Linked DNA regions of Streptomyces sp. 2114.4. Each later gene encodes a partner of the first gene's protein in a complex. Links are inferred from orthologs where the notes say so. Each region holds a gene or a part of one and is shown on either strand. Other genes may lie near its edges.

The links.
Region 2: the proteins of secA (region 1) and secY are in contact, whole or in part, in a crystal structure (PDB 3DIN), measured with the Thermotoga maritima proteins. The link is inferred for Streptomyces sp. 2114.4 from one-to-one orthologs. Residues at the interface, in WP_004082002.1 of Thermotoga maritima: Glu261, Ala262, Arg263, Lys300, Ala301, Arg302, Thr303, Ile304, Ile305, Leu323, Tyr324, Asp325, Pro326, Val329, Ser330, Tyr333, Ile336, Lys340, Phe345, Val349, Glu363, Phe364, Tyr374, Ser375, Gly376, Gly377, Glu393, Ile395, Thr482, Ser483; in WP_004081795.1 of Thermotoga maritima: Glu108, Gly109, Glu110, Glu111, Ala236, Glu237, Arg238, Arg239, Ile240, Thr241, Ile242, Gln243, Tyr244, Ala245, Arg246, Arg247, Val248, Thr249, Gly250, Arg251, Arg252, Val253, Tyr254, Gly256, Ala257, Ser258, Thr259, Tyr260, Leu261, Pro262.

Annotation. Positions count from the first base shown.
Region 1 is NZ_FYEY01000001.1:2,985,905-2,989,559, reverse strand. What follows is about bases 228-3,571. They hold secA (preprotein translocase subunit SecA), read left to right. Parts: upstream 228-545; coding sequence 546-3,371; downstream 3,372-3,571. Other genes in these bases: CFW40_RS36630 (Rv3235 family protein), read right to left, coding at 3,491-3,571; CFW40_RS12925 (GNAT family N-acetyltransferase), read right to left, coding at 228-293. In the rest of the region: more of CFW40_RS12925, read right to left, coding at 1-227; more of CFW40_RS36630, read right to left, coding at 3,572-3,655. UniProt on the Escherichia coli protein: Required for protein export, interacts with the SecYEG preprotein conducting channel.
Region 2 is NZ_FYEY01000001.1:3,461,044-3,464,241, reverse strand. What follows is about bases 297-3,183. They hold secY (preprotein translocase subunit SecY), read left to right. Parts: upstream 297-1,026; coding sequence 1,027-2,340; downstream 2,341-3,183. Other genes in these bases: map (type I methionyl aminopeptidase), read left to right, coding at 3,120-3,183; CFW40_RS15000 (adenylate kinase), read left to right, coding at 2,340-2,996; rplO (50S ribosomal protein L15), read left to right, coding at 345-800; rpmD (50S ribosomal protein L30), read left to right, coding at 297-343. Outside these bases: rpsE (30S ribosomal protein S5), read left to right, coding at 1-161; more of rpmD, read left to right, coding at 161-296; more of map, read left to right, coding at 3,184-3,198. UniProt on the Escherichia coli protein: The central subunit of the protein translocation channel SecYEG. Consists of two halves formed by TMs 1-5 and 6-10.

The DNA.
Region 1 (3,655 bases):
TCGGCCTGCCGTTCAGGGGTGTGCAGCCGGTCGAGGCGTACCAGGCCCATCGCGCCCACCAGGGAGCCGTCCGCCCGGGAGACGACGGCGAAGTCGTACGTGGTGTCGTCGCGCCAGCCCTCGGGGACGACCGTGCCGACGAAATGCTCCGCGTCCTCGATGCCGTACGGTGACGGGACACTCGTCCAGCGTGGAATATCGGGCTCCTGGCACGCGGCATGCACCGCGGGCGCGTCGGAGGGCTCGAAGGGACGCAGCACAAGGCGCTCGGTGGCGAGGGTGACGGGCTTCATGGCGTGAGTCTGCACAGTGGCGCGCGGCGTGGCGAAGGGTTTTCCGGGCGATTCCCGGCACCTGCCCGGCACCTTCTCGCGGCCTCGTGCGTTCACGCTGAGGAGGGGACAGCGGGGTTCGCTGCGGCGGACCTCCCGGCCCGGCAGCGTCCTCCTTTACGATGGCCGTTGCGGCGGGGCCTGCCCCCTTGGAAAAATGCCGCGCCCGCGCACTCGACCGTGCAGGCCCGACCGGCAAGGAGACCAGCCCAAGTGTCCGTCTTGACGAAGATCATGCGTGCAGGCGAAGGAAAGATCCTGCGCAAACTGCACCGCATCGCGGGCCAGGTCAACTCCATCGAGGAGGATTTCGCCGCGCTCTCCGACGCTGAGCTGCGGGCGCTCACGGATGAGTACAAAGAGCGCTACGCCGACGGCGAGAGCCTTGATGACCTGCTGCCCGAGGCGTTCGCCACGGTCCGTGAGGCCGCCAAGCGCGTGCTCGGCCAGCGGCACTACGACGTCCAGTTGATGGGCGGCGCGGCCCTTCACCTGGGGTATGTGGCCGAGATGAAGACCGGTGAGGGCAAGACCCTGGTCGGTACCCTCCCGACGTATCTCAATGCGCTGTCCGGCAAGGGCGTCCACCTGATCACGGTGAACGACTACCTGGCCGAGCGCGACTCCGAGATGATGGGCCGGGTCCACAAGTTCCTGGGTCTGACCGTCGGTTGCATCCTCGCCGACATGACCCCGGCCCAGCGTCGTGAGCAGTACAACTGCGACATCACCTACGGCACGAACAACGAGTTCGGCTTCGACTACCTGCGTGACAACATGGCCTGGTCGCAGGACGAACTCGTCCAGCGGGGCCATAACTTCGCGGTGGTCGACGAGGTCGACTCGATCCTCGTCGACGAGGCCCGTACGCCGCTGATCATCTCCGGCCCGGCGGACTCGGCCACCAAGTGGTACGGCGACTTCGCCAAGTTGGTGCGCCGCCTGAAGCGGGGCGAGGCCGCCAACCCGCAGCGCGGCATCGAGGAGACCGGCGACTACGACGTCGACGAGAAGAAGCGCACCGTCGGCATCCACGAGTCCGGTGTCAGCAAGGTCGAGGACTGGCTGGGTATCGACAACCTGTACGAGTCGGTCAACACCCCGCTCGTCGGTTACCTCAACAACGCGATCAAGGCCAAGGAGCTCTTCAAGAACGACAAGGACTACGTCGTCATCGACGGCGAAGTCATGATCGTCGACGAGCACACCGGCCGTATCCTGGCCGGCCGCCGCTACAACGAGGGCATGCACCAGGCCATCGAGGCGAAGGAAGGGGTGGAGATCAAGGACGAGAACCAGACCCTCGCCACGATCACCCTGCAGAACTTCTTCCGCCTCTACGACAAGCTCTCCGGCATGACCGGTACGGCCATGACCGAGGCCGCCGAGTTCCACCAGATCTACAAGCTCGGCGTCGTCCCGATCCCGACGAACCGCCCGATGGTCCGTATGGACCAGGCGGACCTGATCTACCGCACCGAGACCGCGAAGTTCGACGCGGTCGTCGAGGACATCGTCGAGAAGCACGGGAAGGGCCAGCCGATCCTGGTCGGCACCACCTCGGTCGAGAAGTCCGAATACCTCTCCCAGCAGCTCAACAAGCGCGGTGTCGCCCATGAGGTGCTGAACGCCAAGCAGCACGACCGTGAGGCGCCGATCATCGCGCAGGCCGGCCGCAAGGGCGCCGTGACGGTCGCCACGAACATGGCCGGCCGTGGTACGGACATCAAGCTCGGCGGCAACCCCGACGACCTGGCCGAGGCGGAGCTGCGCCAGCGCGGCCTGGACCCGGTCGAGCACGTCGAGGAGTGGGCGGCCGCGCTGCCCGCCGCCCTGGAGCGCGCCGAGGCCGCGGTCAAGGCGGAGTTCGAGGAGGTCAAGGAGCTCGGCGGGCTCTACGTCCTGGGCACCGAGCGGCACGAGTCGCGGCGCATCGACAACCAGCTGCGCGGTCGCTCCGGCCGTCAGGGCGACCCGGGCGAGTCGCGGTTCTACCTCTCCCTGGGCGACGACCTGATGCGGCTGTTCAAGGCGCAGATGGTCGAGCGGGTCATGGCGATGGCCAACGTCCCCGACGACGTACCGATCGAGAACAAGATGGTGACGCGGGCGATCGCCTCCGCCCAGTCGCAGGTCGAGCAGCAGAACTTCGAGACGCGGAAGAACGTCCTGAAGTACGACGAGGTGCTGAACCGCCAGCGTGAGGTCATCTACGGCGAGCGCCGCCGCGTCCTGGAGGGCGAGGACCTGCAGGAGCAGATCACGCACTTCATGGAGGACACCATCGACGCCTACATCCAGGCGGAGACGGTCGAGGGCTTCGCCGAGGAGTGGGACCTGGACCGCCTGTGGGGCGCGTTCAAGCAGCTCTACCCGGTCAAGGTGACGGTCGAGGAGCTGGAGGACGAGGCCGGCGACCGCGCGGGCCTCACCGCCGAGTTCATCGGCGACGCCATCAAGGACGACATCCACGAGCAGTACGCCGCCCGCGAGGAGCAGCTGGGCTCGGACATCATGCGGGAGCTGGAGCGCCGGGTCGTGCTGTCCGTCCTGGACCGCAAGTGGCGTGAGCACCTCTACGAGATGGACTACCTCCAGGAGGGCATCGGCCTGCGGGCGATGGCCCAGAAGGACCCGCTGGTCGAGTACCAGCGCGAGGGCTTCGACATGTTCACCGCGATGATGGAGGGCATCAAGGAGGAGTCCGTCGGCTACCTGTTCAACCTGGAGGTACAGGTCGAGCAGCAGGTCGAGGAGGTCCCGGTGGAGGAGGCGGCGGAGCCGGCCTCGCTGGACGAGCAGGAGGCGGTGCCCGCGGCTGCCGGGCGTCCGGAGATCCACGCCAAGGGCCTGGAGGCGCCGCAGCGGCCGGACCGGCTGCACTTCTCCGCCCCCAAGGTGGACGGTGACGGCAGCGTCGTCGAAGGCGACTTCATCAGCGACGAGGAGGCGGTGCCGGCCCGTTCCGAGTCGGACGGTCTGACCCGTGCCGAGCGTCGTAAGGCCCAGAAGAGCGCTGGGCGTCGCCGTAAGAAGTGAGCGAGAAGGCGGCCCGGGCAGCTGATGCCTCAGCCGTGTGAACGAGGGCGCCCCGGCCGGAGAACGGCCGGGGCGCCCTCGTGCTGCCGGGCGGGGCGTCAGCCGCGCTGCCGGGCAGGTCAGGACGCCGGGCCGCTGACGGCCGGGGACGGGCCGATGTCGAGGGCGGCGCAGCGCCACCGGGAGTCGGCGCCCAGCTCCAGTCGGAAGGCCAGGGCCCGCAGCCGTCCGTCCGCCGCGATCCGGGCGAAGGCCTCGATGACGCCGCGGCACGGCCGGCACAG
Region 2 (3,198 bases), 480 kb from region 1 along the record:
AGTCGCTCGGTTCGTCGAACCCGATCAACATCGTGCACGCCACGGTGGAGGCGCTCTCGGGGCTGCAGCGTCCCGAGGAGATCGCCGCCCGTCGTGGCCTGCCGCTGGAGGACGTTGCTCCCGCCGCTCTGCTGCGGGCGCGTGCCGGGGTGACCGCGTAATGGCGCACCTCAAGATCACGCAGACGAAGTCCTTCATCGGTAGCAAGCAGAACCACCGCGACACCCTCCGTTCGCTGGGCCTCAAGCGGCTCAACGACGTGGTTGTCAAGGAGGACCGCCCCGAGTTCCGCGGCATGGTGCACACCGTCCGCCACCTCGTGACGGTTGAGGAGGTCGACTGACATGGCGGAGAACAACCCGCTGAAGGTCCACAACCTCCGGCCCGCCCCGGGTGCCAAGACCGCCAAGACCCGTGTCGGTCGTGGTGAGGCGTCCAAGGGTAAGACCGCTGGTCGTGGTACCAAGGGCACGAAGGCCCGTTACCAGGTTCCGGAGCGCTTCGAGGGTGGGCAGATGCCCCTCCACATGCGCCTCCCGAAGCTGAAGGGCTTCAAGAACCCCGCCCACAAGCAGTTCCAGGTCGTGAACCTGGACAAGCTGGCCGCGCTCTACCCGCAGGGTGGCGAGGTCACGGTGACCGACCTGGTCGCCAAGGGCGCGGTGCGCAAGAACGAGCTCGTCAAGGTGCTCGGCACCGGCGAGATCTCCGTGGCGCTGCAGGTGACGGTTGACGCCGTTTCCGGCTCCGCCAAGGAGAAGATCGCCGCCGCCGGCGGCACCGTCACCGAACTCATCTGAGTTCGCTGACTCAACTGACCGGGGATGCCCATCGTTTGGGGCATCCCCGGTTGGTCGTTCCACGGGGGTATGGTCGCCGGTAAGGTGGGATGGACTGTTGTTTTCCGGGCTCTGGCCCGGACCCCCGCCGCGCGGGCCGTGTCCGCGCGGTTTTTGCCCGCTCCGTATTCGTCGATCCTCAAGACCGTCACCTCTCGCACTCAAGGCGGGAGGCGCAGGAGGCACCGTGCTCACCGCGTTCGCCCGAGCGTTCAAGACGCCCGACCTGCGCAAGAAGCTGCTGTTCACATTGGGCATCATCGTGCTCTACCGGATCGGCGCACACGTCCCGGTCCCCGGGGTCAACTATGCGAACGTCGAGACCTGCATGAAGCAGGCCGGCGGGAGCAGCGGGTTGTTCGCCCTGGTGAACATGTTCAGCGGTGGTGCGCTGCTGCAGATCACGATCTTCGCGCTGGGGATCATGCCGTACATCACGGCGAGCATCATCCTCCAGCTGCTGACCGTGGTGATCCCGCGACTGGAAGCCCTCAAGAAGGAGGGCCAGTCCGGACAGGCGAAGATCACCCAGTACACCCGCTACCTGACCGTGGCGCTCGCCATCCTGCAGGGCACCGGCCTGGTGGCCACGGCCCGCAGCGGTGCGCTCTTCCAGAGCTGCCCGGTCGCCAGCGAGATCGTCCCCAGCGACTCGATCTTCACCACGATCACCATGGTCATCACGATGACCGCCGGCACCGGTCTGATCATGTGGCTCGGTGAGCTCGTCACCGACCGCGGTATCGGCAACGGCATGTCGATCCTGATGTTCATCTCCATCGCGGCCGGCTTCCCGGGCGCCCTGTGGCAGATCAAGCTCACCGGCAAGCTGGCCGACGGCTGGATCGAGTTCTTCGCGGTGATCGCGGTCGGCCTGGCGATGGTCGCCCTGGTGGTCTTCGTCGAGCAGGCCCAGCGGCGCATCCCGGTGCAGTACGCGAAGCGGATGATCGGCCGCCGGTCCTATGGCGGTACGTCCACGTACATCCCGCTCAAGGTGAACCAGGCGGGTGTGATTCCCGTCATCTTCGCGTCATCGCTGCTCTACATTCCAGCCCTCATCGCACAGTTCAGCGGGTCGAAGGCGGCATGGGCGACGTGGATCGCCACCAACTTCACCAAGGGAAATCACCCGGTTTACATCGTTACGTACTTCCTGCTGATCGTGTTCTTCGCCTTCTTCTACGTCGCCATCAGCTTCAACCCCGAAGAAGTTGCCGACAACATGAAGAAGTATGGTGGCTTCATCCCGGGTATCCGGGCTGGTCGCCCGACGGCCGAGTACCTCAGCTACGTGCTCAACCGGATCACGTGGCCGGGCTCGCTGTACCTGGGGCTGATCGCGCTCGTACCAACAGTGGCGTTGGTGCTTTTCAACGCGAACCAGAACTTCCCGTTCGGCGGGACGAGCATCCTGATCATCGTGGGTGTGGGTCTGGAGACCGTGAAGCAGATCGAGAGCCAGCTTCAGCAGCGCAACTACGAAGGGTTCCTCCGCTGATGCGAATCGTCCTCGTCGGACCCCCGGGGGCCGGCAAGGGTACGCAGGCTGCGTACCTTGCCAAGAACCTCGAGATCCCGCACATCTCCACGGGGGACCTGTTCCGCGCCAACATCAGCCAGGGCACGCCCCTCGGCCGCGAGGCGAAGTCGTACATGGACGCCGGCAACCTGGTGCCCGACTCGGTCACCATTGCGATGGCCGAGGACCGTATGGAGCAGGCCGACGCGGCAGGCGGTTTCCTCCTGGACGGCTTCCCGCGCAACCTTGGCCAGGCCAAGGCGCTGGACGAGTACCTCAAGGACAAGAACCTCAAGCTGGACGCCGTCTTGGACCTGGAGGTCCCGGAGGACGAGGTCGTCAAGCGGATCGCCGGCCGGCGCATCTGCCGCAACGACTCCAGCCACGTCTTCCACGCGGAGTACAACAAGCCGAAGGCCGAGGGCGTCTGTGACGTCTGCGGCGGCGAGCTGTACCAGCGGGACGACGACCGCGAGGAGACCGTCCGCAAGCGGCTCGAGGTCTACCACACCGAGACCGAGCCGATCATCGACTACTACAAGGACCAGGACCTGGTCGTCACCATCCCCGCCATGGGGAAGGTCGACGAGGTCACCCGGCGCTCCATGGCGGCCCTGCCGTCGCGGGACGCGTAGCAGCACACGGTCTCCGATACGGCCGCGGTGCCCGCAAGGGCTACCGCGGCCGTATCGTGTACGGGGCGGTCGTCACGGCCGCCGGATATGCGTTGCAGTCGGTTCAGGAAGGCGCCAGCCGTCATGGTGGAGATCAAGACCCCCGAGCAGATCGCGAAGATGCGCGAGGCGGGGCTGGTGGTCGCCGCCATTCACGCGGCGA